DNA from 3 places in the Butyricicoccus sp. OF27-2pH9A genome. Region 3 is predicted to be linked to each of the others. Evidence: predicted binding sites of a transcription regulator. Region 3 holds the regulator's gene; each other region holds the start of a gene.
The links. The regulator Rex, encoded in region 3, represses fermentation and respiration genes when NADH is low (regulators of the CRP and FNR family bind a similar motif). The targets are predictions, from matches to a motif close to ATTGTTAANNNNTTAACAAT.
Positions count from the first base shown of each region.

Region 1: a site for Rex is predicted at 4,015-4,034, ahead of PG722_RS02820 (phosphoglycerate kinase). Genes of this name have one in related genera too.
Region 2: a site for Rex is predicted at 8,032-8,051, ahead of PG722_RS09630 (acyl-CoA dehydrogenase). Genes of this name have one in related genera too.

Region 1 is NZ_JAQEXK010000002.1:154,862-164,736, forward strand. Features, by position in the region: gene PG722_RS02795 (hypothetical protein) at 46-567, shown strand; gene PG722_RS02800 (RNA polymerase sigma factor) at 978-1,544, shown strand; gene PG722_RS02805 (hypothetical protein) at 1,465-2,385, shown strand; gene trmL (tRNA (uridine(34)/cytosine(34)/5-carboxymethylaminomethyluridine(34)-2'-O)-methyltransferase TrmL) at 2,562-3,047, shown strand; gene PG722_RS02815 (DegV family protein) at 3,059-3,937, shown strand; gene PG722_RS02820 (phosphoglycerate kinase) at 4,162-5,352, shown strand; gene tpiA (triose-phosphate isomerase) at 5,465-6,235, shown strand; gene gpmI (2,3-bisphosphoglycerate-independent phosphoglycerate mutase) at 6,352-8,100, shown strand; gene eno (phosphopyruvate hydratase) at 8,352-9,671, shown strand.
Region 2 is NZ_JAQEXK010000012.1:377-10,251, reverse strand. Features, by position in the region: gene PG722_RS09670 (cation diffusion facilitator family transporter) at 1-995, shown strand, start outside; gene PG722_RS09665 (ABC transporter permease) at 1,190-2,131, shown strand; gene PG722_RS09660 (ABC transporter ATP-binding protein) at 2,133-2,912, shown strand; gene PG722_RS09655 (peptidoglycan-binding domain-containing protein) at 2,959-3,528, opposite strand; gene PG722_RS09650 (peptidoglycan-binding protein) at 3,529-4,953, opposite strand; gene PG722_RS09645 (hypothetical protein) at 4,968-5,396, opposite strand; gene PG722_RS09640 (heme-degrading domain-containing protein) at 5,486-5,944, shown strand; gene asnB (asparagine synthase (glutamine-hydrolyzing)) at 6,004-7,833, opposite strand; gene PG722_RS09630 (acyl-CoA dehydrogenase) at 8,188-9,339, shown strand; gene acrB (acryloyl-CoA reductase electron transfer subunit gamma) at 9,361-9,875, shown strand, end outside.
Region 3 is NZ_JAQEXK010000008.1:114,232-124,106, reverse strand. Features, by position in the region: partial or broken gene PG722_RS08155 (hypothetical protein) at 1-72, shown strand, start outside; gene metA (homoserine O-acetyltransferase MetA) at 130-1,044, shown strand; gene PG722_RS08145 (redox-sensing transcriptional repressor Rex) at 1,120-1,776, opposite strand; gene PG722_RS08140 (isocitrate/isopropylmalate family dehydrogenase) at 1,815-2,972, opposite strand; gene PG722_RS08135 (aconitate hydratase) at 3,067-4,989, opposite strand; gene PG722_RS08130 (type III pantothenate kinase) at 5,312-6,157, opposite strand; gene PG722_RS08125 (metallophosphoesterase family protein) at 6,184-6,690, opposite strand; gene PG722_RS08120 (hypothetical protein) at 6,863-7,129, shown strand; gene PG722_RS08115 (hypothetical protein) at 7,142-7,507, shown strand; gene PG722_RS08110 (hypothetical protein) at 7,521-7,760, shown strand; gene PG722_RS08105 (GreA/GreB family elongation factor) at 8,018-8,515, opposite strand; gene PG722_RS08100 (SulP family inorganic anion transporter) at 8,822-9,875, shown strand, end outside.

The sequences.
Region 1 (9,875 bases), on a different contig from region 3:
AATAATGGTACAAGGATAAGAATAGAGAGAAGAGAGGGAGACAGGATGAAGAAATCGGTCAAGTATGCGGCGGCAGCGGGATTGCTTGTGCTGCTCTGCGCGGTCGGGGTTTACGGAACCTTTTTTGCGGCGCGGAACATCGGCTGCGCGGTCGATGACTCGTTTTCGTGGAAGGCGTACAGCTATACGCCGATCACGAGCGGCACGCTCTACAACTATGCGTTTCCGTCGGAGGAAATCACACTTTCTGCGGAAAATCGGGAAACAATCGCGAAGCTGCTTGCGGACAGTAAGGGCAAGCGGCGCTTTCCGGGCAGATGGACACCGTACGGCACGAATACCAGGATTCCGTGCGTCGTTGCAGTGCAAATAGACAGCGCGGAAGCAGATCATATGCTCTTTCTGTGCAGGAATGATTCAGAAGAGTTGCTGCTGCTGAAAACAGAACTACATGGCAAGGACAGATGGTATACGCTGGAGAGTCCGGCGCTTGCGGCGGCTCTGAATACCCTGTATCCGTATGATACCACAGGCAGCACTGTAACGCATACTGTCGGAACAAACTAAAAAAGCTGCGGTTAAACCGCAGCTTTTTTGTCGCAAGACGGAAAAAAGCCGCCTGATGAATCAGACGGCGATTTTCCCTCAAAGAGCAGGTAAAGAGTAAAGAAAGAAAAAAGAAAAAAAGAGAGCAAATGAAATATAAAAACCAATGTGGTTGTTGGTTATTGTCGATTTGTTGTGTTCCTTAGAACAATTATTATTATAGTCGTTTTAGATAAAAATGCAATAGATTTTTTGTTTAATGTTCCAGAGAAAATGCGAAAGTTTTTGTGCATATATTACAAGAATAACCTCTGTAAATTGTAGGTAAACACAAAGCAAAGGGAAAATAAGCCGAAATCTCAAAAAATCCGGCGGCAGCGGGAACGATTTGCCGCTGCAAAACGTGTTGGTGGTGAAAGGAGGAGAGAGCAATGCAGACAACACTCAGGTCGGACGCATTTCTGCAGCAGGCGATGGACACCTGCGGCGACGCGGTCTATCGCTTAGCTTTGTGCAGACTGAACAGCCGCGCGGACGCAGAGGACGTCTATCAGGAAGTCTTTCTCCGGCTGCTGCGGGACGACACCGATTTCCGCGACACCGAGCATCTGAAAGCATGGCTGCTGCGCGTAACGCTCAGCCGGTGCACCGATCTTCGCCGGTCGGCGTGGTTTAAGCGCACCGCACCGATGGAAGCTGCCGCGGATGCTGCCGCTCCGGAACCGGAAAGCAGCAGCGAGCTGTGGCAGGCGGTACACGCACTGCCGGACGATCAGCGAATCGCGGTGTGGCTGCACTATGTGGAGGGCTACCGCACAGAGGAGATCGCGGAAATGGTCGGCTGCCGTCCGGCAACGGTACGCACGCGGCTGCATCGCGCAAGAAAGCAATTAAAGCTGGATTTGGAGGGATCTTACGATGAAGAACAACTGGAACGAACTGAAGGACATCAAGGCTCCGCAGGAGCTGAAGGAGCGCACGCTGGCAGCAGCTCGTGAAGCGCGTAAGCTGACGAACGAACCGCTGCATGCGGTGCCGCGCCATCCGTGGGGAATGGCAAAGCGCCTTCTGGCGGCAGCCTGCGCGTTCGGTATTGTGTTGGGCGGCACGGCGGTTTATCGCACGCATAATGGCACCGCGCAGACCGGCAGTGCAGTCGTAGCGGATGCCATCAGTCACACATTCGGCTTTGCAGCCTATGCCGCCGACACCGGCGAGCTGCGTCAGCCGAAGGACAGCAAAATCGTGTTCGATACCGGCAGCGGCGCAGACGATCCGGAAAAGGGTTTCTACTCCGGCTGTCTGTTCAAGGTGACCGGCGAGAATATCAAAACCATATCCGCGACCATCGACAAGGGCGCGGTCTACCGCACGAAAACCGTCAAGGATACATCCACCGACCGCGACGAGTGGGTGCGCTCGATGCATCAGGGCACGAACCCCGAACTCGACGGCGCAGACCGGATCATGGTCTGGGGCAGTGACGAGATGCATATGTACGCCGACCTGTGCTGGAAGCTGGACAACGGCTTCACCGACGCGTACGACCCGGACACCAGCTACGGTCTGTGGCTGCCCAGCCAGCCGGAAACTACGGACGATGATCTGCAGGATTCGTGGCACGCGGCCGTGGACGGCTTTGAGGGCGCAAAGCTGACCGTTACCATCACCTTTACTGACGGCTCGGAGCAGACCCGCTCGATGACGCTGCACACCGGCAAGCTGGGCGTGGAATACAAGGACGATACGTCCGGTCCGAGCCTTACCGGCGAAGTGCTGACCGATGAGCAGGCCGCAGCGGAAGGCTATATCTATGGCGTCTATGCGGATATTGAGTAATTGAAGATATGTGCCGTTCATCCAAAATCATCAGAAAATTAGCATAGTGCATGAAAATTTCCTCTGAATCTTGTGTTCAGAGGAAACTTTTTTGCGAAAAAATGGGAATATACCTTGAAAAATACGGTGTTATCGCATAAAATAGAAGAAGTTTAGTTCGTAAATGAGGCGAAAGTATGCTCAACATTGTTTTGGTCGAGCCGGAGATCCCGCAGAACACCGGCAACATTGCCCGCACCTGTGCGGCGACAGGCTGTGTGCTGCATCTGGTCGAGCCGCTCGGCTTTGCTATCGACGACAAGCGCATGAAGCGGGCCGGTCTGGATTACTGGCACCTGCTCGATGTGCGTATGTATAAAAATCTGGATGAATTTTTTGAGAAAAATCCGGACGGCCGCTACTTCTATGCGACAACAAAGGCGCCGCACGCCTATCATGAGGTGGAATACCGCGACGGCGACTACCTGATGTTCGGCAAAGAGCCCCGCGGTCTGCCGGAAGCGCTGCTCATCGAGCACCCGGAACGCTGCGTCCGCATTCCCATGAGAGAGGGCGCGCGCAGCCTTAATCTGTCTAACTCGGTCGCTGTTATTGTGTTTGAGGCACTGCGGCAGACCGGCTTTGAAAATCTGAGACTTGCGGGACCGTTTCCGCAGGCATAAAGGAGTAAAGCATGGAAAAGATTCATATTTTGACCGATTCCTCGTCGGATATTCCACACGAGCTGGTGGAAGCCCACGGAATCGAGATCGTTCCGATCATGCTGACGCATGAGGGACGCAGCTTCCGCGAATATTACGACATCACATCCGAGGACTACTGCAGGCTGCTCGAGACCAGCAGCGAGATTCCCGGCACGGCCATGACTACGCCGACCGTATTCCTCGAGTCCTACAATCGTGCATTTGAGCGCGGCTGCACGCATCTGCTGGCAGTGCTCATCAACGGCGGTGGCTCGGGTACCTATCAGGCGGCGTGCCTTGCAAAATCCATGTTCGAAGAGGAGCAGGGGGAAGGCAAAATGACCATCGAGGTCATCGACTCCAAGACCTACACCTACATTTACGGACACATTGTTGTCAAGGCTGCCGAAATGCGCGAGCAGGGCGAGAGCTTCGACGCAATCGTCAGCGTGGTAAAGAGCCGTCTTAACCGCGTGGAAGCTTACCTCGGCGTGTACAGCCTCAAGTTCCTCAAGAAGTCCGGCCGTATTTCGGGCGGCGCGGCTTTCGTGGGTGAGGCGCTCGGTCTCAAGCCCATCAGCCATGTGTATGATGGTGCGGTAAAGGTGTGTGACAAGGTGCGCGGTGAGAAGGCACTCGTTGCCGGAATGAGCAAAAAAGTCTCCGCCCGTGTGGTGCAGCCGGATAAGCAGACGGCTATCCTGCTCTACGGCGACGTACCCGCCGAGCGTCTGGATGAAATGGAAAAGCGTCTGCGTACCGAAATTGGATTCCGCGATGTGGAACGCGTAGTGATCGGTCCCTCGGTTCTGACAAATACTGGTCCGCTGGCGATGGCTGTAGCGTATTATGGAACGCCGCGGGATTGATGCAAAAATTGTGAATGTTGTTTAATATTTCGCAACTTTTTGGCGAAAAACGCAAAAATCCTCTAAAAGCGAGTTGGAATGTGATGATTTTCACAATTTTGCTTGCGAATGACACGAATTACGAGTATAATTCTGTATTGGAAACGGAATTATTGTAGTAATAACAACCGTGCTTTTGTTCCTTATCGTAACTTTATAATACATCTTAAAGGAGAGGGATATTTATGCAGTATAACAAGAAGAGCGTTGAGGATATCGACGTATCCGGCAAGAAGGTAATTGCCCGCTGCGATTTTAACGTACCGCAGGACGAGAACGGCAACATCACCGACGACAAGCGCATCCGTGCTTCGCTGGAGACCATCAACTACCTGCTGGATCACAACGCTGCTGTAATCCTGTGCTCGCACCTCGGCCGTCCGAAGGGCGAAGTAAACATGAAGTATTCGCTGGCTCCGGTCGCTAAGCGTCTGGGCGAGCTGCTTGGCAAGGAAGTCAAGCTGGCAAAGGACGTTGTAGGCGAGGATGCTAAGAAGCTGGCCGCTGAGGTTAAGCCGGGCGAGGTCGTTCTGCTTGAGAATGTTCGCTTTGAAAAGGGCGAGACCAAGAACGACGCTGCGCTGGCAAAGGCTATGGCTGACATGGCTGACATTTACGTCAACGACGCATTCGGCACCGCACACCGTGCGCACGCTTCCACCGCAGGCATCGCAGATTACCTGCCGGCTGTATGCGGCTTCCTGATCAAGAAGGAAATCTCCATCATGGGCAAGGCTCTGAGCGACCCGGCTCGTCCGTTCGTTGCAATCCTGGGCGGCGCTAAGGTTTCCGACAAGATCGGCGTTATCGAGAACCTGATCGACAAGTGCGACACCATCATCATCGGCGGCGGCATGGCCTACACCTTCTCCAAGGCAAAGGGCGGCGAGATCGGCACCTCTCTCTGTGAGGAAGACAAGATCGAGCTGGCACTCGGCCTGCTCAAGAAGGCTGCTGACAAGGGCGTTAAGCTGCTCCTGCCGGTTGATACCGTTTGTGCAGATCACTTCGGCGCGGACGCTGCTCCGGTCGTATACGAGGCTGGCAAGATCCCGGCTGACATGATGGGCATGGACATCGGCCCGAAGACCGTAGAGCTGTTCTCCGAGGCTGTTAAGGACGCAGGCACCGTTGTTTGGAACGGTCCGATGGGCGTATTCGAGTTTGACACCTTCGCAGTCGGCACCAAGGCTGTTGCCAAGGCAATCGCTGAGAGCAAGGCTGTTTCCATCATCGGCGGCGGCGACTCCGCAGCTGCTGTTGAGAAGCTGGGCTTTGCTGACAAGATGACCCACATCTCCACCGGCGGCGGCGCTTCTCTGGAGTTCCTCGAGGGTCTGGAGCTGCCGGGCATCGCATGCCTGCAGGACAAGTAAGTCCATTAGGAACGCTTTATATCGGAGCGCGTTCTGTTGAGCGCTCCGTATAAATACATAAAGATTTAAGACGGAAATGTCCGTCCGAATGTTTGAAAGGGGTAAAACCAACATGAATCGCAGATATCGTAAGACCATTATCGCCGGCAACTGGAAGATGAACAAGACTCCGGCAGAGGCAAAGGCTCTGATCGAAGAGATGAAGCCGCTCCTGTCCAAGACCAAGTGGTGCGAGATGGTTCTTTGCGTACCGTTCACCGATATTCAGGCTGCTGTAAAGGCTGCTAAGGGCTCCAAGATTGCAATCGGCGCTGAGAACATGCACTTCGAGAAGTCCGGCGCGTTCACCGGCGAGATCTCCGCTGACATGCTCAAGGAGCTGGGCGTTAAGTACGTTATCATCGGCCACTCCGAGCGCCGTCAGTACTTCAACGAGACCGACGAGGCTTGCGGCAAGAAGGTTCAGGTCGCTCTCGAGAACGGTCTGCGCCCGATCCTGTGCGTAGGCGAGTCTCTGACCGAGCGCGAGCAGGACGTTACCATGGAAGTTATCCGCAAGCAGATCAAGATCGCTCTGCAGAACGTAGCTGTTGAGGACATCAAGAAGGTCGTTATCGCTTACGAGCCGATCTGGGCAATCGGTACCGGCAAGACCGCTACCGCAGAGCAGGCTAACGAGGTTTGCTCCGCTATCCGTGACTGCCTGCGCGAGAAGTATGGCGCACGCGCTGCACGCGGCATCACCATCCAGTACGGCGGCTCTATGAACGCGAAGAACGCTTCCGAGCTGCTGGCTCAGCCGGACGTTGACGGCGGCCTGATCGGCGGTGCCTCCCTGAAGAGCGCTGACTTCGCTACCATCGTAGAAGCAGCTAACCAGTAAGATAAGGATACGGGAAAGGGAAACGCTCCCTCACCGTTTTGCGGAGGGGGACATGGTGCATATCGTGTCCCCTTTTATTCTCTTATCGTTCGCTTCTGTAAAGGAGTTTTATCAGTATGAAAAAAACCACTATGCCGGGCATGCCGGAGGTAGAGGTAGTCGAGATCAAGACTTCCGCACCGGTTAATGTTCTGGCAGATCCGGCTCCTGCAAAAAAGCCGGCGGCAAAGCGTACCCGCAAGACCGCTGCGGCAAAGACAACTGCAGCCAAGACTGAGGCGAAAAAGCCGGCAGCCAAGCGCGGCCGCAAGCCCAAGGCAGCCACCGCTGCTGCCAAGAAGGCAGAGGGCCCGAAGAAGCCGACCGCTCTGATCATCATGGACGGCTTCGGCCACCGCGAGGAGACCAAGGGCAACGCCATTGAGGCTGCTAAAAAGCCGAATCTCGATAAGATTTTCGCAGAGAACCCGCTCACCTATATTGGTGCATCCGGTCTGGACGTTGGTCTGCCGGACGGCCAGATGGGCAACTCCGAGGTTGGCCACACCAACATCGGCGCAGGCCGCATTGTATATCAGGAGCTGACCCGCATCACCAAGGCCATCCAGGACGGCGATTTCTTCGAGAATCCGGCTCTGATGAGCGCGATCAACCAGTGCAAGTGGTTCGATTCCACTCTGCACATTTTCGGTCTGCTGTCTGACGGCGGTGTGCATTCTCACATTGACCACATGTTCGCGCTGCTCGAGCTGGCACGCCGCAATGGTCTGCGCAAGGTTTGCTTCCACTGCTTCATGGACGGCCGCGACACGCCGCCGCAGTCCGGTATCGAGTATATCGACCGCCTGCAGGCCAAGATCGACGCTGTCGAGGTCGGCTGCATCGCAACCGTATCCGGCCGTTACTACGCAATGGATCGTGATAACCGCTGGGATCGCGTACAGAAGGCGTACAACGCCATTGCACTCGGCGAAGGCGAGCACGCTGCTACCGCACACGAGGCCATGGAGCAGTCCTATGCAAACGGCGTAACCGACGAGTTCGTTGTTCCGGTTATCGTTACCGAGGGCGCGACCGTCAAGGATGACGACGCGATCATCTTCGCAAACTTCCGCCCCGACCGTGCACGTGAGATCACCCGTGCATTCGTTGATCCGGAATTCACCGGCTTTGAGCGCGTACAGCCTAAGATCCACTACGTCTGCATGACGCAGTATGATGCTACTATTCCGGGCGTGGAAATCGCTTTCAAGCCGCAGAGCCTGAAGAACACGTTCGGTGAATATATCTCCGATCTGGGTATGACCCAGCTCCGCATTGCTGAGACCGAGAAGTACGCACACGTTACGTTCTTCTTCAACGGCGGCGTTGAGAAGGAGTATCCGGGCGAGGATCGTGCTCTGATCCCGTCCCCGAAGGTTGCAACCTATGATCTCCAGCCGGAGATGAGCGAGCCTGCCGTTACCGAGGAGTGCGTAAAGCGCATCCTGTCCGGCAAGTACGACGTTGTTATTCTCAACTTCGCAAACTGCGATATGGTCGGTCACACCGGCGTATTCGAGGCTGCAGTCAAGGCTATCGAGGCTACCGATGACGGTGTAGGCAAGGTCGTTGATGCCATCCTCAAGATGGGCGGCCAGTGCCTGATCACCGCCGACCACGGCAACGTCGATCAGATGCTTGATGCCGATGGTGTTACTCCGTTCACCGCACACTCTACTAACCCGGTGCCGCTCGTAATGATCGGTCACGAGGGCAAGCTGGCAGAAGGCGGCGTACTGGCTGATCTGGCTCCCACCATGCTGGATATGATGGGTCTCAAGCAGCCGGAGGAGATGACGGGTCACTCGCTGCTTGTAAAGTGAGCCTCTGAGAGGGACGCTGTCCCCCTTAGATACCGAAAAAGTTCCCAAAGAAACTTTTTCGGATATTCCCCTCATCTTTGCACGGCAAAGACGGTTCGGGACACGTGTCCCGAAGCAGTGGTATAAAAGTCCGGCAGAGCTGGACTTTTATGGGGAATTTTATCGCCGCGTGCGCGCGGCGCAGCAAAAATGTGATTTTTGCTGTTTCGTTAGCCAACCATTTTATTTTATAATAAGAAGGAGAAAGAATTATGAAGGGCTACATTGAAATTGTTGATGTAATCGGCCGCGAAGTTATGGACTCCCGCGGCAACCCGACCGTTGAGGTTGAGGTTTACGTTGAGGGCGACACCGGCGCATACATGGGCCGCGCTGCTGTTCCGTCCGGTGCTTCCACCGGTATCTTCGAGGCTTGCGAGCTGCGTGACGGCGACAAGTCCCGCTACAACGGCAAGGGCGTACTCAAGGCTGTTGACGCTGTAAACGGCGAGATCGCTGAGGTTGTTATCGGCATGAACGCTCTCGACCAGCAGGCAATCGACAAGGCTATGATCGAGGCTGACGGCACCCCGAACAAGACCAAGTTCGGCGCAAACGCTATCCTCGGCGTATCTCTGGCTGTTGCCAAGGCTGCTGCAGAGGCTCTGAGCCTGCCGCTGTACAACTACATCGGCGGCTGCAACGCTAAGACCCTGCCGATGCCGATGATGAACATCCTCAACGGCGGCGCACACGCTACCAACAACGTTGAGATTCAGGAATTCATGATCATGCCGGTTTCCGCTCCGTCCTTCCGCGAGGCTCTGCGCCGCTGTGCAGAGGTATTCCATCAGCTGAAGACCACCCTGAAGGAGAACGGCACTCCGGCAGCAGGTGTAGGCGATGAGGGCGGCTACGCTCCGAACCTGAAGAAGGACGAGGACGCTCTGAAGGTTATCGTTCAGGCAATCGAAGAAGCTGGCTACAAGCCGGGCGAGGACTTCATGATCGCAATCGACGCTGCTTCCTCCGAGTGGTGGAACGACGAGGAGAAGTGCTATATCCAGCCGAAGTCCGGCAAGAAGCTGACTCAGCAGCAGCTGGTTAAGATGTGGAAGAACTTCGCTGAGAAGTACCCGATCATCTCCCTCGAGGACGGCATGGCAGAGGAAGATTGGGAAGGCTGGGCTATGCTGACCAAGACTCTGGGCGACAAGATCCAGCTGGTTGGCGACGACCTGTTCGTAACCAACACCGCTCGTCTGTCCAAGGGCATCGAGCTTGGCGTTGCTAACTCCATCCTGATCAAGGTTAACCAGATCGGCTCCCTGACCGAGACCCTGGATGCTATCCAGATGGCTAACCGCGCTGGCTACACTGCAGTTGTATCCCACCGTTCCGGCGAGACCGAGGATGCTACCATTGCTGACATCGCTGTTGCACTGAACGCTGGCCAGATTAAGACCGGTGCTCCGTCTCGTACCGACCGCGTTGCAAAGTACAATCAGCTGCTCCGCATCGAGGAAGAGCTGGGCGAGGATGTTGCACAGTTCCTGGGCAAGAAGGCTTTCTTCAACCTGAAGAACAAGTAAGTCTCCGTCCTTACCGTTACTGCAATATGAGAAAACCGCACGCTTTTGCGTGCGGTTTTTTATGGCTTAATCATAAAAGCTGTGGGATGAAGGATTTCTGATATAATGATTGAGCCTTTTTATATAGAAATTTCTTGCGAATATATAGTAAATTCTTGCGCTTGGGTTGACGGACGGACAAACTTGTGCTATCATAACTGCAGT
Region 2 (9,875 bases), on a different contig from region 3:
CGGACGCATTCAACAACCTGTCGGACGGTCTGTCCTGCCTGATTTCCATTGTCGGCTTCAAGGTTTCCGGCAAGGAGCCGGATGCGAAGCACCCGTTCGGCTACGGACGCACCGAATACATCGCGGGACTGATCGTCTCGTTCATCATCATTCTGGTCGGCTTCGAGTTCTTTAAAACCTCGCTCGACCGCATTCTGCATCCGGCTGCCGTAGCGTTCTCGGCGGTGCTGATGGGAATTCTTGCCGTATCCATGCTGGTTAAGCTGTGGATGGGCGCATTCAACGTCAATATCGGCCGCAGAATCGATTCTCCGGTGCTGATGGCGGCCGGTCAGGACAGCCGCAATGATGTTGTTACTACGGCTGTTGTTGTACTCGGCATGGTAGCCAGTCGGTTTACTACGCTGCCGGTGGACGGATATGTGGGTGTTGCCGTTGCCGCGTTCATCCTCTGGTCGGGCATCGGCATTGCGAAGGATACGGTTGCGCCGCTGCTCGGCGAAGCCGCCGATCCGGTGGTTGCCCGCAATATCCGGCGGATTGTAATGGAATCCGACCATATTGCCGGCGTACACGATATGATCATCCACAACTACGGTGCAGGACGCTCGATTGCGTCGCTGCATGCCGAAGTGCCGAGCGACTCGGACTTTGTGGCTGTGCACGAGGAAATCGACGAGGCCGAAAAGCGTGTCTGGCAGCAGACCGGTGTGTATCTGGTCATCCACATGGATCCGATCGATATCAATAATGCGTATGTCAACGCGCTGCGTGAGCAGACCGACGGCGTGCTCCGTGAGATCGACGGACAGCTTACCATGCACGACTTCCGCGTAGTGGACGGCAAACGCCAGATCAACCTGATTTTCGACGTTGTTGTGCCGTTTTCCTATGATGAGGATGCCAAACGCGACCTGCTGATGAAGATCTATGACAGCCTGAAAGCGATTGACTCGCGCTATAATCCGGTTGTAACGCTCGATCATCAGATGTGATAAGAAAATAATAGGCAGAAAAAGGAGGTGCTTTCGCATCTCCTTTTTCTGCTAAAAATAGCATAGCAAAACGGTAGGGAACAAAATAATCCGCGAAAACGGCAAGTTATCATTGCAATAACCCGAAAATTTGCTATAATGAAGATAGCGTTTTTACGCTTTATCAGATAACATTATTGTTTGGGGGAATTTAAGTGAGCTTTTTCTCGGGCCTGCTTTCCGCACTTCCCGGTGCAGTGGCGCAGGGTTTGATCTGGGGACTGATGGCGATCGGCGTATTCATCACCTTTAAGGTGCTCGATCTGGCCGACCTGACCGTCGATGGTACGATGGCGACCGGCGGTGCGGTGTGCATCGTTATGATGACGCACGGCGCGAATGTATGGGTGGCAATGCTGTGCGCTTTCCTTGCTGGCATGCTGGCCGGACTTATTACCGGTATTCTGCATACCTGTATGGGTATTCCGGCGATTCTGGCCGGTATTTTGACACAGCTGGCGCTGTTCTCCATTAACCTGCGCATTATGGACAAAAAAGCAAATGTAGCGATCAATCCGGACAACTACAAGCTGCTTGTATCGCTGCGCAACGTCAAGAAGCTGACTATCGAAAATCCGATTTTCGTTGCGGCTGTCTTTACGATTGTGGTTATCGCACTGCTGTACTGGTTCTTTGGTACTGCACTCGGCTGCTCCATCCGTGCGACCGGCGCAAACCCGAACATGAGCCGTGCACAGGGCATCAATGTTGATTTTGTCAAGGTGCTCGGCCTGATGCTGTCCAACGGTCTGGTTGCGCTGGCAAGTGCGCTGTACTGCCAGTATCAGGGCTTCGCGGATGTCAACGCGGGTCGTGGCGCTATCGTTATCGGCCTTGCCGCTGTCATCATCGGTGAGGTGCTGTTCAGCCGTATTTTCCGCAACTTTGCGCTGCGTCTGCTCGGCGTATCGCTCGGTGCGGTTGTGTACTATCTGGTTATTCAGGTGGTCCTCAACCTCGGCCTGAATACCAACGACCTGAAGTTGATCTCGGCTTTCGTCGTTGCAATCTTCCTTGCTGTTCCGTACTGGAAGGGCAAGTATTTCCGCGGTGCAGCCAAGAGCGCCGCAAAGACTGATGCGAAGGAGGCCAAGTAACATGCTGCAGCTCAAAGGGATTTACAAGACCTTCAACGCGGGCACGGTAAACGAAAAGCGTGCCATTGACAACCTGAACCTGACCCTTGAGGACGGTGATTTTGTCACCATCATCGGCGGCAACGGCGCCGGCAAGTCCACCACGCTGAACCTGATCGCAGGCGTGTATCCGGTGGATGCGGGCATGATTCATCTGAACGGCTACGACCTGACCGGTCTGCCCGAGCACAAGCGTGCGCGCTTCCTCGGCAGAGTATTTCAGGACCCGATGATGGGTACTGCCGCTACCATGGGTATCGAGGAGAATCTGGCGCTGGCATACCGCCGCGGTCAGAAGCGCGGCCTCGGCTCCGGTATCACGAACGAGGAACGCGAGCTGTATCGTGAAAAGCTGGCAACGCTCGGTCTGGGACTGGAGAACCGCATGACCAGTAAGGTCGGTCTGCTGTCCGGCGGTCAGCGTCAGGCACTGACCCTGCTGATGGCCACCCTGCGCAAGCCGGATCTGCTGCTGCTTGACGAGCATACCGCAGCGCTCGATCCGAAAACCGCAGATAAGGTGCTGCAGATCACCGAGGAGATCGTCGCACGCGACAACCTCACCACATTGATGGTAACGCATAACATGAAGAACGCCATCCAGTACGGCAACCGTCTGATTATGATGGATGCCGGTCGAGTTGTCGTTGATATCCGCGGTGAGGAGAAGAAGAACCTCACCGTCCGCGACCTGCTCGAGAAGTTCAATATCGAGAGCGACCGTATGCTGCTCAGCGAATAAGGCGAATAGAAAGACCCCGGAACCTGGTTTCGGGGTCTTTTTATGTTCATTTTTCATTTTCCAATCGCAATTCTCCATTGATTTGCCAACCGAGCGGCGTTCGCCGGAACAAAGCATTGTGCAGCCCTGTCAGCGCCTGCCATGTGGCTCGATCGGTAATGCCGGTCTCGGGCAGCTGAAAAATTTTCTGTGCATGTCTGACAGCGGACTGTGTATCCGTATCGTACTCGCCGGTGAGCGGCACGGCGGCAATCCGGTTATAATGCGGCGCAGTTTCGCCCAGCATGAGCTGGAGCACATACACCGTGGGACTTTTCGCGCCCGGCTTCAGCACGGCATCGCTCTCCGGCGGGAAGAATGCCGTCTGCATGGGAAGTGCATCGGCGGCGATAAGCGCGGCATATGTAGCATAGATGGCGTTCCATGTGCGCTGGTCGGCGATGCCCGTCACCGGAAGGCAGTTCTGCTGCTGGTATTCGCGCACGGCAGCGGCAGTCTTTGCATCCCAGATGCCGTCCGGCACGAGCGGTGCAGCGCTGCCCTCAGCCTGCTGAATACGCCGCAGAAAGGTCTGCAAATCGAAAATATGGCTGCATTTTTGTGCATCGGTGTACAATCACGTTGCCTCCTCTCCGACGGGATAGCCGGGATACTGTCCTCTGGCACTCTGGCTGCCGACCAGCACGGTTTCGGCGAGATCGGCCATGCCTTCCCAGGTCAGCGGACCGATAGCGCCCGTGGTGGGCAGACCGAGCAGCGACTGGATGACTGACACCGAGGACTCGGTCGCGTCTCCGAAAATGCCGTCTACCGTGACAGCGGGCACTTCGGCGTAGCCGCGGGCGATGATGTTGATGAGCTGCTGCGCCTGCCGCACGGCTTCGCCGCGCATCCCCTTGACAAGAAAGGTCTCCGGCAGGCCGATAAATTCCTCGAGCCACTCCTGCTCAGGCTGGGCGAGCAGTACGGACTGGTAGGTGGAAAGCAGGGCATACCACGTCTCTCGATCCACCACACCGGTGATGGGCAGGCCGACAAGCCGCTGATACGCAGCCACGGCTTCGCGGGTCTGCGGACCGAAAATACCGTCGATCTGTCCCGCCTGCCAGCGCGGCAGCGCATCGTAAAATTCGCCGACAATGGCAAGAAAATACTGCAAAAGCTGTACGCCCGGGCCGCTCATGCCCTCGGTCAGCCGCTCGGGGTACTGGCGGGAGATCTCACTGAGTGTCAGTCCCTCGCTGTTCAGCTCGCTCAGGCGCTTGACATTATTATAAATGAACGCGATGCGGTACCATGTTGCCGGGCCGACAAGGCCGTCCTCGGTGAGGTTGAACTGCCGCTGGAACGCCCGCACGGCGCGTTCGGTGTCCGCGCTGAACACGCCGTCCGTGGGATAGATTTTTGGAATGTTCGGGAAATTGGTCGAAATGCGGTTGAGGCGGGTCTGGACAGTGCGGACATCCTCGGAAAAGTCGCCCAGCCGCAGTGTCACGCCGGGGAACGACCCGCCGAGGTTGGGCGAGAGCGGTGCACCGGTGACGAAATTGATGTCGCTGCCGTAAAACGACTGCAAGATCTGCTCGGCGGAAAGTCCCTGCTCGGCCAGCGGCACGGTTCCCCACTGGCTCAGGCCGCCCGGACAGGTGACGGTCGTGCCGTTACAGTACTGCGCGAACAGCGGCTCGACCGCATCGCCGCGGGTGAGGTAAGTGCCGATCATATCATCTACAATGGTGGAAATATTCTCGAAAATATCCCGTCCGGGCACAAAGGACTGGTCATACCGCGTGGAATTGGTGATATCAAAATCGTAGCCTTGCGCGCGGTACCATTCGGTGAATACACGGTTGAGCACATAGGACATTTGTGCATACACGTTGGCGCGGATGGCCTGCTCGGGCCAGGTCGGATAAATCTCGGACGAGGCAACATTTTTGATGTAATCGGCAAACGGTACGGTGATATTCTGCGCATTCGAGGACGGCGCACCGAGGTGCACCGTGATGGTTTCCGGTATGGAAACATAGGGTTCGGGCAAAGCAATCCCTCCTTTTACGGATTCTCCGGCAACTCGGGATCGAGTGCTTGCGGCGCACCGGTGGCGGTCAGGTCGGTCTGCGCAAAGCTCTGGTTTTCCGCGAGCGGTGTAAGCGCCACGGGCAGCATGGTCGGCACGCCGGAGAACATGGCGATGTGCAGCGCGGTCAGCGGCGTGTAGCCCTCGGCGGAGATTTCGACCGTGTAGACCGCAAACGGCGGACCGCTGCCCGGGCTCAGCGAGTTGCTGCGCGGCGGCGTTGTCAGCACCATGGACGGCGTCATGCCGCCGGAGTCGGTCGTGACCGAGTAAAGCAGCGTGCGCATGCCGGTCTCATCCGGCGCGGTGGAGACGGAAACGATGGCGTTTTCAAGCGGCAGCGCGCCTAACGCGGTCGTGACGAGTACACGCAGCTCGGCGGTGCCGTCGGTCAGTTCAGCCATGAAAAAACCTCCTTGTCAGCAGGTGGAAAAACAGATATACTAAAGGTAACAGCCGCAAAGGCGGCAAAATCTCGAAAGGCGGGGACAGTATGCAGGATTACAAAACGATGATCTCCATGTGTGCAGAGCAGGAGGAGAAGTTTCAGTTTGAGCATTTTTCGCGCAAGGATGCGCTGAAAATCGGCCTCAAGCTGCATGAAAACGCAAAGGAGCAGCCGGTTGCGGTTGAGATTACGGTGAACGGTCTGGTCGTGTTCCGCTGCTTCGGTGAGGGCGCAAAGCCGGACAGCGAACTGTGGCTCGCGCGCAAGCGCAACGCGGTTGACCTGATGGAAACGTCCTCGCTGCGGTTTTTCGCAGAGCTGGAGGACGCAGGTGAGACCTTCGCGGACCGCAAGCTCGACCCGAACGAGTACGCCGCAGGCGGCGGTTTCCCGATCCGGCTGCGCGGTACCGGCGTGATCGGTTCCATCTGCGTTTCCGGTTATCCGGATCATGTGGATGATCATCAGCTTATCATTAACACACTGGCGGAGTATTTCGCATAATTGAGCATTTTAAATGGAGAATGGAAGATGAACGTATCATTTTTCATTCTCCATTATTTTTATACTATTTTGACATGATAATGCCGGAACCATCGGTCAAGCTGGATGATATACGCGAAAATCTGCGGGGTGCGCATCAGCTGTCCGAACCACGGTTCGGCAAGGCTTTCCGGTCGCTGCATGAGTTTTTGTACGGCATTCCGGTCGAACAGGGAAGCGGCGACCGAGGTGTTATCCTCGAAAATACGGCGGACATAGTCCGCGCACAAGCGGGTATAAACCGGATGAAAGGTTTTCGGATACGGACTTTTCTTGCGGTAAACGATCTCTTTGGGCAGTTCATTGGCGAACGCGCGGCGCACGATGCCCTTCTCACGTCCCTCGAGCGATTTGAAGTCCCACGGCATATTATAGGCATATTCGACAATGCGGTGGTCGCAGAAGGGCACGCGAACCTCAAGACCGGAGTACATGCTCATGCGGTCCTTGCGGTCGAGCAGGGTCGCCATGAACCAGTCAAGATTGAGCACGAACATTTCACGCATCCGGGCTGCTTTTTTGTCATCGGACGGCAGTCTGGGTGCGCGGGCGCAGGTGTCGCGGTAGTGCTGGTGCACAAACTCCTCGCCGTTTCTAACGGCATCCGGTGTGAGCAGACCCAGCCGCAGACCGACCGACCGTGACCACGGAAACGTATCTTCAAACAGAATTTCCTCACGGTGGTACCACGGATAGCCGCCAAATAACTCGTCGGCGCACTCGCCGGACAGGCAAACGGTGGTTCCGCCGCGCTTGACGGCCGCACAGAACAGCAGCAGGGAGGAGTCCACATCGGCCATGCCGGGCAGCGCACGCGCATCCGTCGCGGGGAGCAGGGCCGCGCACAGTGCCTCCGGTTCGAGCACAACGCGATGATGGTGCGTACCGAGAAAATCCACCATTTGATCAATATACGAATCGTCACTATTAGGTTGAAATATACTCTTTGTAAAATATTTATCGTTGTCCCGATAATCCACCGACCAGGTATGCAGCGTTTCGCCGCGGGCCGCGTAATCTTTCGCCGCCAGCATGGACAGGATGGACGAATCCAGTCCGCCGGACAGGAAACACGCCAGCGGCACATCGCTGACCAGCTGACGGCGGGCGGCATCGCAGATGAGCGTGTGCGTGCGCTCGACGGTAGTCGGCAGGTCGTCCTCATGCTCGTGCGCCTCGAGCTGCCAGTAAACGTGATCGGTGAAGTTTTCCGGAGTCAAAACGGCAAAATGTCCGGAGAGCAGCGACTTTATCTGCCGAAAAACACCGGATTCCGGCGGGCGAGCCGGACCGAGCAGCAGCAGCGTGCGCAGACCATCCTCGTCGAGCGCAGGCTCGATCTCCGGATGGCAGAGTACGGTGTCAATGGTCGAACCGAAGGTCAGACCGTTGCGAATGGGAGCGAAAAACAGCGGTTTCACGCCCAGCCGGTCGCGGCAGAGCGTCAGTCGGCGTTCGCGTTTCTCCCAGATAGCAAAGGCGAAAATGCCGTTCAGCCGCGAAAATGCGTCAGTTTTCCACTCAAGATAGGCGTGCAGCAGCACTTCGGTGTCCGAATGTCCGACAAACTCGTGCCCGCGCGACATAAGTTCTGTACGCAATTCCGGTGTGTTATATAACTCTCCGTTATATATAATAATAGTATTCCTGTCGGGAGAGTGCATCGGCTGCTTGCCGCCCTCCGGATCAATGACGATCAGCCGCCGATGGATAAGCGCTGCGTCCTCGTCAAAATAGGTGCCTTCGGCATCCGGGCCGCGCGGCGTGAGCGTGCGCTTCATGCCGTGCAGGATGGGTCCGCCGCGGCGTGCATCCCGTTCAAAATCCACAAAACCGCCGATACCACACATAGGCAGTTCCTCCTGAAAATAGTGATTTCTTTCTTTTATATGCACTCGAAACGGGAAATATGAGGTGGAATCCGAAATTTTCTTAAAAAGGAAAGCGTTGGCGGAAAAATGCGCGGTTTGCGTGCGATCTGCGTTCATTTATGCCGAGTATTGGAAGAAACGCACAAAATTTGGCGGCAGGATTTTATCAGTAAAAAGAATGTTAAATCCTTGACAAATGGTTTTCGGACGATATAATAGAGATAGACATGCTCCAAACAAGGGTATCGCTGGACGCGGCGCTGCGGCCACTGACCGTGTGCGCTGTGTTTTTGTGCGTATCCGCATTACTTATTTATTTGGGAGGTTTATGGCATGGATTTTAGGCTTACAAAAGAAGAAGCACTGTTCCAGAAGATGTGCCGCGAGTTCGCTCTGAACGAAGTAGAGCCGATCGCAGCTGAGATCGACGCGGAAGAGCGCTATCCGGAGGAAACCGTTCAGAAGCTGATGAAGTACGGACTGATGGGCATTCAGTTCCCGAAGGAAGTCGGCGGTTCCGGCGGTAACTATATTTGCTATTCTATCGCTATCGAAGAGATGAGCCGCGTATGCGGTACCACCGGCGGCATCATGTCCGCTCACGGCACCCTGGGTGCTTGGCCGATTTACGCTTTCGGTACTCCTGAGCAGAAGGAGAAGTGGCTGCGTCCGCTGATCGAGCCGAAGGAAGGCGCCAAGATCGGTGCATTCGGCCTGACCGAGCCGAACGCAGGTACCGACTCCGCTGCACAGCAGACCATGGCTGTTAAGCAGGAGGACGGCTCCTACATCATGAACGGCTCCAAGGTGTTCATCACCGGCGGCGGCCGTGCAGATACCTACGTTGTATTTGCTATGACCGACAAGACCAAGGGCAACAAGGGCATTTCTGCGTTCATCGTTGACAAGGACGACCCGGGCTTCTCCATCGGCAAGATCGAGCACAAGATGGGCATCCGTGGTTCTCAGACCGCAGAGCTGATCTTCGAGGACGTTCATCTGCCGGCAGACCGTCTGCTGGGCAAGGAGAACGGCGGCTTCAAGATCGCTATGATGACTCTGGACGGCGGCCGTATCGGTATCGCTTCTCAGGCTCTGGGCATCGCACAGGGCGCTCTGGATAAGGCTATCCAGTACATGAAGGAGCGCGTACAGTTCGGCAAGACTCTGGACAAGTTCCAGGGCCTGCAGTGGATGGTAGCTGACATGGCAACCCAGATCGACGCTGCTCGTCTGCTGGTTCGCCGTGCTGCATTCAACCACGATGTTGGTCTGCCGTTCACCAAGGAAGCTGCTATGGCTAAGCTGTACGCTTCTGAGGTTGCAATGGACGTTACCACCAAGTGCGTACAGATTTACGGCGGCTACGGTTACATCCGTGAGTACCCGATGGAGCGCATGATGCGTGACGCTAAGATCACCGAGATCTACGAGGGCACTTCTCAGGTTCAGAGAATGGTCATCGCTGGTCAGGTTCTGCGCTAAGAAAAGGAGGAAAACTGAACTATGAAGGCAATTGTTTGTGTAAAGCAGGTTCCGGATACCTCCGGCAAGGTTGCTGTTAATCCCGATGGCACCCTGAATCGTGCATCCATGCAGACCATCACCAACCCGGACGACCTGAACGCTGTAGAGGCTGCTCTGAAGCTGAAGGACGCTACCGGCTGCAAGGTCGTTGTTATCACCATGGGTCCTCCCCCGGCAGAGGGCATGCTGCGTGAGCTGATCGCTCGCGGCGCTGATGAAGGCGTTCTGGTTTCCGCTCGTGAGTTCGGCGGTTCCGATACCTTTGCTACTTCCCAGATCCTGGCTGCTGCTGTTAAGAAGGTTGGCCTGGAGAAGGACGACATCGTATTCTGCGGCCGTCAGGCTATCGACGGTGATACCGCTCAGGTTGGCTCTCAGATCGCTGAGAAGCTGGACATCCCGCAGGTTTCCTACGTTGCCGGCATCGAGAAGGATGGCGACAAGGTTGTTGTTAAGCGTATGCTCGAGGACGGCCACATGACCATCGAGACCCA
Region 3 (9,875 bases):
TTCCCCCTGTTTTGTCAACAGTTATTTTTCATTTTTCTGCATTTTATGCAAACCCTTGAGATACTGCCGTAAATCTGCTATACTGAATATATTATATAAAGATTTGTAAAGAAAAAAGGAGGTGTCGGCTTGCCTATTAAGATAGCCGACAGTCTGCCGGCACGCGCCGTATTGGAAAGCGAAAACATTTTCGTTATGACCGAACACCGTGCCGCGACACAGGACATTCGTCCTCTTCGCATCGGTTTACTCAACCTGATGCCTCTGAAAATCATTACCGAGACCCAGATCCTGCGCTGTTTATCCAACACGCCGATCCAGATCGAGGTCGATCTGATCCAGACCGAAACGTATCATTCCAAAAATACGCCAGAGGATCATCTTCTCACCTTTTACAAGACATTCGACGATATCCGCGACCAGAAGTATGACGGTTTTATCATCACCGGTGCGCCGGTGGAGACCATGCCGTTCGAGGAAGTCGAATACTGGAAGGAACTGACCGAGATCATGGACTGGACTAAAACGCACGTTCATTCCACGCTGCACATCTGCTGGGGAGCGCAGGCCGGTCTGTATTATCACTACGGTATTCCGAAGTACATGCTGCCCGAGAAAATGTCCGGCATTTTCAAGCACCATGTTCTGCTGCCGAAGGAGCCGCTGCTGCGCGGCTTTGATGATATCTTCTGCGCACCGCACTCGCGCCACACCGAGGTACGTGCCGCCGACATCCGCAAAGACGAGCGTCTAACCATTCTCGCAGAGTCGCACGAAGCCGGTGTGCACATCGTGGAGGCGATGAACGGCCGTCAGATCTTTGTTCTGGGCCATGGCGAGTACGATGCCGACACACTCAAAAAGGAGTATGAGCGTGATCTGGCCAAGGGCATGAACCCCGAGGTGCCGCGTCATTACTTCCGCAACGACGATCCCAACGAAGACGTGCTGGTGACCTGGAAGGCACATGCCAACCTGTTCTACACCAACTGGGTCAACTACTATGTGTACCAGACAACACCATATTATCTGGACAAAATGTAACACAAAAGCCGCTCATCCATTGGATAGCGGCTTTTTCGCACAAAAAGGGAGTATCCAAAGATACTCCCTTTCGTTTTACAGGTTCTGTTCTCTTTTCTCATCCGCTGCGCCGACCAGATGGCACAGCGTCATCAGGCTGTCCGACAGGTGCACGTTTTCGACCGGAACGCCCAGTCCCTCCAGATGAAGGTCCTCGCCGGTGAAATTCCACAGACCGCGGATACCGCGCTCTACCAGACCGCGTGCAATACGCGGAGCATCTCCTCGCGGAATGGTGAGCACTGCCACATCCGGCTTGTTGCACTCGATGAACTCCGCAAGCGTATCCGCGCTGCGCACCTCATGGCCGCCAAAGCGCTGACCGATGAGCTGCGGATTTGCGTCAAACGCACACAGCAGCTCAAAGCCGCTGGCAGAAAAGTTAAAGTTATTGAGCAATGCACGGCCGAGGTTGCCGGCACCCAGCAGAATCGCCGTGCGGCCGGTCCGCAGACCCATGATCGCACCCAGCTCCTCCTGCAGTTTGTCGATATTATAGCCGTAGCCTTGCTGACCAAAGCCGCCGAAACAGTTAAAGTCCTGACGAATCTGCGAAGCGGTCAGTCCCATGCGCTCTGCCAGTGCTTTGGAGGAGATACGCTGCTCCCCTTCAGCCTTCAGCTCACAAATATTCCGATAATAGCGAGGCAATCGCTGAATTACCGCTTTGGAAACCTCTTGCTTGCGTTCCACAGACTCTCTCCCTCTCTCAAATTCTATTCTCGTGTAAATTACAGCTTAGCGATAGTATCCAGCACATAGTCGGTAAATTCCTGCGCGGTTGCACCGGTATCACGACCGGTAACAACAACCTTGCGCTCCTCTACCATGCAGATATCAAGTGCGCGGTCGAGCTTCTTCGCCAGTTCGATTTCACCGATGTGCTCAAGCAGCATAACAGCTGCACGCAGTACGGAGGACGGGTCCGCATACTTTGCACGGCCTTCCTGTACCATACGCGGCGCAGAGCCGTGAATTGCCTCGAACATCGCATAGCGCTTGCCGATATTGGCAGAGCCTGCCGTACCAACACCGCCCTGGATCTCAGCGGCCTCGTCGGTGATGATGTCGCCGTACAGGTTCGGCAGTACAACGACCTTAAAGTCGCGGCGGCGCTTGTCGTCGAGCAGCTTTGCGGTCATGATGTCGATGTACCAATCATCAAACTGTACTTCCGGATACTCCTTGGCTACCTTCTGGCAGGTATCGAGGAACTTGCCGTCGGTGGTTTTGATGATATTCGCCTTGGTGACGCAGGAAACGCGGTTCTTGCCGGTCTTGCGTGCATAGTCGAATGCCAGACGAGCGATACGCTCGCAGCCCTGCGAGGTAGCTACGGTAAAGTCGATGAACAGATCGTCATCAATCTGTACGCCCTGAGAGCCGACAGCGTAGCCGCCCTCGGTGTTCTCGCGGTAGAACGTCCAGTCGATACCCAACTCCGGCACCTTTACCGGGCGCACGTTGGCAAACAGGTCGAGAGCCTTGCGCATTGCAACGTTTGCGGACTCTACGTTCGGCCACGGATCGCCCTTGCGCGGGGTCGTGGTGGGGCCCTTCAGGATAACGTGGCACTTCTTCAGCTCTTCCATAACGTCGGGCGGGATAGCGCAGCCGAGCTCGGCACGGCGCTCGATGGTCAGACCGTCGATCACGCGGAACTCTACCTTACCGGCCTTTACCTTGTCCGCCAGCAGAACCTCCAGCGCATGCTGAGCCATGCCGGTGATCATCGGGCCGATGCCGTCGCCGCCGCACACGCCGATGATCAGCTTGTCCAGCTTGGAGTAATCAATAAAATCGTCCTGCGCCTTCATATCCATGATACGCTTGCGCTGGCTCTCTACAACTGCCTCAAATTTATCCAGAACAGACTGGTCGATAGACATAGTTTTGTCCTCCTACACCATTGATATTATTTTAACAAAAGAAAATATGGCTGTCAAGGGGAACCGCGCGGCTCCCCTGTCGAGCCTGACAGGCTTACTTGTTCTGCTGACGTGCATACAGCAGCGTGCCGCCTGCAAGCAGTGCGTGACGCTGGCGCTCGGAAACCTCACAGTCGGCCTTGAAGGTCTTGCCGCCGCAAACAACGGTGACCTGCTCGCCGTTCTTTACTTCCTCGAGCACGTTCGGCAGAGAGATTTCATCCAGCAGATTGATTGCATCGTAGTCTGCCGGATCGGCAAAGGTCAGCGGGATGATACCGGAGTTGACCAGATTTGCCTTGTGAATTCGTGCGAAGGACTTGCACAGTACAGCCTTTACGCCCAGATACAGCGGAACGAGCGCTGCATGCTCACGGGACGAGCCCTGACCGTAGTTTGCGCCGCCGACAATTACGCCGCCGCCCTGCTCCTTGCAGCGGGACGGGAACTCCGGATCGACGTTGATGAAGCAGTAGTTGGAGTAGTACGGCACGTTCGAGCGGTACGGCAGCAGCTTTGCGCCGGCCGGCAGGATGTGGTCGGTGGTGATGTTGTCCTCGGTCTTGAGAACGACCTTGCCGGTGTAGGATGCCTCGAGCGCCTTGCCCAGCGGGAAGGGCTTGATGTTCGGGCCGCGAACGACCTCAACCTCAGCCGGATTCTCGGCCGGCTTTACGATCATGTTGTCGTTGATGGTGAAATGCTCGGGCATTTCGATCTCCGGCATCTCACCGAGGGTGCGCGGATCGGTCAGCACACCGGTCAGTGCAGACGCTGCTGCAACCTCCGGAGATACGAGGAAGATCTGTGCATCCTGGGTGCCGGAACGGCCCTCAAAGTTGCGGTTGAAGGTACGCAGCGATACGCCGCCGGACTCCGGCGACTGGCCCATGCCGATGCAGGGACCGCAGGCGCATTCAAGGATACGCGCACCGGCCGAAATGATATCCGCCAGAGCGCCGTTCTGCGCCAGCATATTGAATACCTGCTTGGAACCGGGGCTGATGGTCAGCGAAACCTCCGGGCTTACGGTCTTGCCCTTGAGGATGGAAGCGACCTTCATCATGTCGTAGTAGGAGGAGTTGGTGCACGAACCGATGCAGCACTGGTTTACCTTGATCTCGCCGATCTCGGATACCTTCTTGACGTTATCCGGCATATGCGGCATAGCTGCCAGCGGCTCGAGTGCGGACAGGTCTACGGTGTACTCCTCGTCATACTCTGCGTCCGGGTCGGAGGACAGCGGTACCCATACGTCGCCGCGGCCCTGTGCTTCGAGGAACTTCTTGGTTGCCTCGTCGGACGGGAAGATCGAGGTGGTAGCGCCCAGCTCAGCGCCCATGTTGGTGATGGTGGCACGCTCCGGTACGGACAGGGTCTTTACGCCCTCGCCTGCGTACTCTACGATCTTGCCGACGCCGCCCTTGACGGTCATCTGGCGCAGTACGTCCAGAATAACGTCCTTCGCAGATACCCACGGCGACAGCTTGCCGGTCAGGTTGACGCGGACCATCTTCGGCATCGGAATGTAGTACGCGCCGCCGCCCATTGCGACTGCAACGTCCAGGCCGCCGGCACCGAACGCCAGCATGCCGATGCCGCCGCCGGTCGGCGTATGGCTGTCCGAACCGATCAGGGTCTTGCCCGGTGCGCCGAAGCGCTCCAGATGCACCTGATGGCAGATGCCGTTGCCTGCCTTCGAATAGTAGATACCGTGCTTCTTAGCGACAGAACCGATATATTTGTGGTCGTCCGCATTCTCGAAGCCGGACTGCAGGGTATTGTGGTCAATGTAAGCGACCGAGCGCTCGGTCTTGACCTGATCGACGCCCATCGCCTCAAACTGGAGATAAGCCATCGTGCCGGTGGCATCCTGCGTCAGCGTCTGATCGATCTTAAGGCCGATCTCCTGACCCAGTGCCATTTCGCCGTCTACCAAGTGCGCTTTCAAAATCTTCTGCGCGATTGTCATACCCATGTGTGTTTCCTTCGCTCCTTTATGTCCCGACGCGAAAGTCTTTCGCTTTCGCGCCCCATTCTCGTCAGAATGGGTGGTTGCGGCTTCCACAGCCTTCTCCACGGCGCATCTCGCACCGTGCCCCAAAAAACAAAAATAGAAGTGGTGTTCGCATACACGAAACCACTTCTATTTTACAACATTCTATCGGTTTTGCAAAGCACTTTTCACCGCAGTGATTTGAAAAAGTTCAAGCCTTTTTCTGCGTTTTTTCAGCAGAATTACTGTTTTCGTCAGAAAGTCACTTGTATTTGTCGAAAAAGCGGTTTCGCAGCAGCTCAACTCACTTGTTCTCCTGCCATGTACCTTCCTCGGTCACTTCGATGACGCTGCTAGTCATATCCAGCTTGCGGTTTTCAAACGCCTCGCGGTTGTTCTCGTAGATGAGACGCAGACCCTCGAGCGTCAGGTTCGGGTCCACATCGTCGATGAGGTCGCAGTATTCCGCCATCATGCGGCCCATGCCGCCGGTAGCGACAACTCTCGCCTTGCCGCCCAGCTCCTTCTGGATATCCGTGATAATGCCGGTCAGCGCGCCGACATAGCCGCGCACCGCACCGGACTGCATGGACTGCACGGTAGTCTTGCCGATGGCATTCTCCGGCCGCTCAATGTCCACGCGCGGCAGCTTGGAGGCCTTGAGGAACAGCGCTTCCATCGCCACCTTCAGACCCGGGAAAATCGCGCCGCCCTGATACGCGCCGTTCTCGTCGATGGCGTCAAAGGTGGTCGCCGTGCCGATATCCACGATGATGAGTGGCTTGCCGTACTTGCGAACCGCAGAAACCGCGTTGACCAGTCGGTCCGCGCCGACCTCGCGCGGGTTGGCATAGCAGTTCTTGATGCCGATGTCCACATCGCGGCCTGCAATGACCGGCTGCACAAACAGATACTTGCGGATGGCGTTGATGAGCGTGTACATCACCGGCGGCACTACGGACGCGATAACGACCGCAGTCGTATCCGCACAGGCGATATCGTGGAAGTGATAATACTGCGCGATCAGCATACCCAGCTCATCCGAGGTGCGCTCGGAATTGGTGGAAATGCGGAACGAGCCGCGCAGCTTGTCTCCGTCATATAAACCGAACACCATGTTGGTGTTGCCTACGTCGATTGCTAAAAGCATAATGTTCTCCTAATTTTCTATTTCTCTTACAGACGCTCTTTTCGCAGCAGACTGCCGTCCTCATCGACCAGCTCGAGCAGCGCAGCCCGTCCGTTCTCGATGGTCAGCCGTGCATAGCTGGCCGGACCGCCGCGCGGCAGACTGATGCTGCCCGGATTGCATACCCACACGCCGTTCTCCCGCTCGAGCATCATGCGGTGCGTGTGCCCGAAGAACGCGAGCGTGCAGTGCTCCTCGTAAGCCCGCTGGGACACAATGCCGCTCGACAGCATGCCGACACGCTCACGGTGGCCGTGCGTGATATAAATCCGCACGCCGCCCGGTATCACAACCGCATTCAGCGGCACATCGGGATCAAAATCGTTGTTGCCCCGCACGCGGTAGATCGGCATGGCCGGGAACACGCGCTCGATCTCGCGAGCATCCTCGGCGTGATCGCCTAAGTGAATGACCACATCCGGTTCTTCCCTGTCTACCGCAAAGGCCATTGCCATGTTATAGCCGTGGGAATCTGCAAATATCAGCACTTTCATGTTGTTCCCTCTCTCTGCGCCGCACATATAGCTGTATTTTACACCGAGTATCCCGCGATGTAAAGTAATTTTCTTGCGATCAGCCACAATTTATTCCCCTGTGCACACACTTCTCCTCCCGGCGGCATATACTGTCATGAAACAACTTCTTATGAGAGAGGACGGGACGCGAATGAATCAGAACGAACTGCTCCGCAGACTTGCGGCACAGGCCGGTGGAGACGCGGCGCTCGAACGGCTTTCCGGTGCGCTCGGCACCGCAGACGGCAGGCGTGCGGTCGAGCAGCTGTCCGCACAGCATGCCGCTGAGCTGGAACAGGCCGCAAAAGCCGCGCAAAGAGGTGACATGCGCAGCGCAGCACAGGCAGCGCAAAAACTCATGCAGACACCCGAGGGTGCGCGGCTTGCCGCTCAGCTTCGGCACATTTTCGGCAAATAAGGAGGCGTTTGGATGGAAAACGATATGCTTTCCTCGCTGCTGAGCGACCCGGAGTCACTGCAGAACGCGATGAAAACCGTGTCCGACCTGCTCGGCGGTCAGCCGTCCGCACAGGCAGAGCCGCAGAGCACCTACGATCCGGCCTCCGAAATGATGCAGAAGGCGCTTCCGGTCATCGGCGCGATCGCGCAGAGCGGACAGAATGCCGTAAAACCGGAAAAACGGGCGCTGCTCGGCGCACTCAAGCCGTTCGTCGCGGAGGAGGTTTCCGGCCAGTTCGACCGAGCGCTCCGTCTCGTCAGCATGGCGCGGATGGCGCGCGCGGCACTCGGACAGGTGAACCGCTCCGCAGACGATACCGCGCCGCGAGCCTTATAGGAGGTGCTGACCCATGTATAACCGCTATCTTGCTGCCGCAGAGCAGACCGCACCGGAAACAAACGAACCGCCGCAGAGCAGCACCTTTTCCGGTCTCGGACGCACGCTGAATGCGCGTCTGCAGGGTGTCCGGCTGGACATGGATACTATGATCGCCCTGCTCATCGTGTGGTTCCTGCTGATGGACGATGACGGCGTGGTGGATTGGGAACAGTTTCTGCTCACCGCCGCCCTGCTCCTGTTTGGGCTGTGAGTACATGAAAAAACTGCCGCACGGTTGATGTGCAGCAGTTTTTTATTGCAATCGCGTGCAATAATTGAGAATGAGCGCTATCCTTGCGCAAGTTCCGTCCGCGCTGCCGAGATTTCTTGCAATACGGCAAGTATTGCAAGAAACCGCGCCTCATCAGTACGCAGAATTTATTCGCAAACCGCTCTTGTTCCATTATGCGGTATTGCCTTAATCCGCGCCTTCGGTGCGCACATTCATTTTCCATTCTCCATTTTCAATTACAAAATAGGTCCCGACCCATCATCCTTCTCCTTGGTGATGGACTTGATCACAACAGTATAGCTGTCGCCCTCCTCGGTGGTGACATCCACCCGGTCACCGACCTTTTTGCCGAGCACCGCCTTACCGAGCGGTGCCTTGCAGCTGATTCTGCCGTTCAGCGGATCACACCGCACGGTCGTTACCACCTGAATGGTATCCGTGTCATCATCGTCCTCAAACAGCAGTTCCACCTTATCGAACAGACCGACCTCATCCGCGCCTGCCTTATCCTCAATCACATGCGCGGATTTAATCATGCGCTCCAGATATCGAATGCGGCTGCGGTTGCGGTTCTGCGCCTGCTTGGCGGCTTTGTATTCAAAATTTTCACTCAGGTCGCCGAACGCGCGTGTGCGCTTGACCTCCTCGATCAGCTCGGGCATCAGCTCCAGCTTGCGGTGGTCCAGCTCCTTCTGCATCATTTCAATGTCCTGTGCGGTCAGATCGTCATGCATAGCTTTTCATTTCCTTTCATGCTTCCATGCTCATGCCTTAGATTATATGCTGTTTGACGGAATTTTGCAACGCCTGTCCTCCCGTCAAATTTCCGCATGGTTAAATTCACATGATAACCGCGCAGAATGTTCAACAATTTTCACAATTTTCTGTTTTTCTGCCATTTTTATTTGCTGTAACGTTTTCCATATGATATACTGTTGCTATACGCCTGTACACCACAAAGCAGGGTGCTGACGTTTTCCGTTGGCCGCCCTGCTTTTTGCTGTGTACGGGAGAATCACGAAAAGGGGAATAAAAACATCATGGGAACTGCATTTTTGCGGCAGCTTCAGCAGGAATTCAAGGGCTACAACGGGCAAAAGCTGGCCAAGGACCTGATGGCCGGTCTGACCGTTGCGGCAGTGGCGCTGCCTCTGGCACTGGCGTTCGGCGTATCGGCCGGTGCGACGGCGGCCTGCGGCCTGGTTACGGCGATTGTTGCCGGTCTTATCATCTCGGCGCTGACCGGCGGCTATTATCAGATTTCCGGTCCGACCGGTGCAATGGCAGCCATTCTCGGCTCGCTGATCGCGACCTACGGCATGCAGGGCATGTTCGTGGCAACCTTTCTCGCCGGTGCGCTGCTCATCCTTGCGGCTGTGCTGCACCTCGGCAACCTGACCGCCTTCGTACCCGCGCCGGTTATCACCGGTTTTACCTCGGGTATTGCGGTCATCATCGCGATGGGTCAGATCGACAACTTCTTCGGCACGCACTCAGAAGGGGCCAGTGCGATTGCGAAGATCATCTCGTATAAGGATCTCGGCTTTCATCCGGATATTGCTACCACGCTGATCGCGCTTTTTGTCGTTCTGCTGATGGTGTTCTTCCCGAAAAAGTGGAACGCGGTCGTACCGGCCTCGCTCATCGGCATTATCATCGCAACTGCGGCAACGATGATTCTAAAGCTCGATATAGCAACCGTCGGCGAGATTCCGAAAACGCTCATGCTGCCGGATCGTCTGTCTCCGGCACAGATTGACTGGAACACGGTTCCTGCTCTGCTGGCGCCGGCATTCTCCATCGCGGTGCTGAACATGCTCGAAAGCCTGCTGTGCGGTGCGTCTGCCGGCCGCGCGACCGGCGTCAAGCTCAACAACGATCAGGAGCTGTTCGCACAGGGCGTCGGAAACATGGTGCTGCCGATGTTCGGCGGCATTCCGGCAACTGCCGCTCTGGCGCGTACCTCGGTAGCGGTTCGCTCGGGTGCGCAGACCCGTCTGACCGGCATCTTCCATGCGGTCGGTCTGCTGATCATGATGTTTCTGCTCGCGCCGGTCATTCAGAATGTGCCGCTGGCCGGTCTGGCAGGCGTGC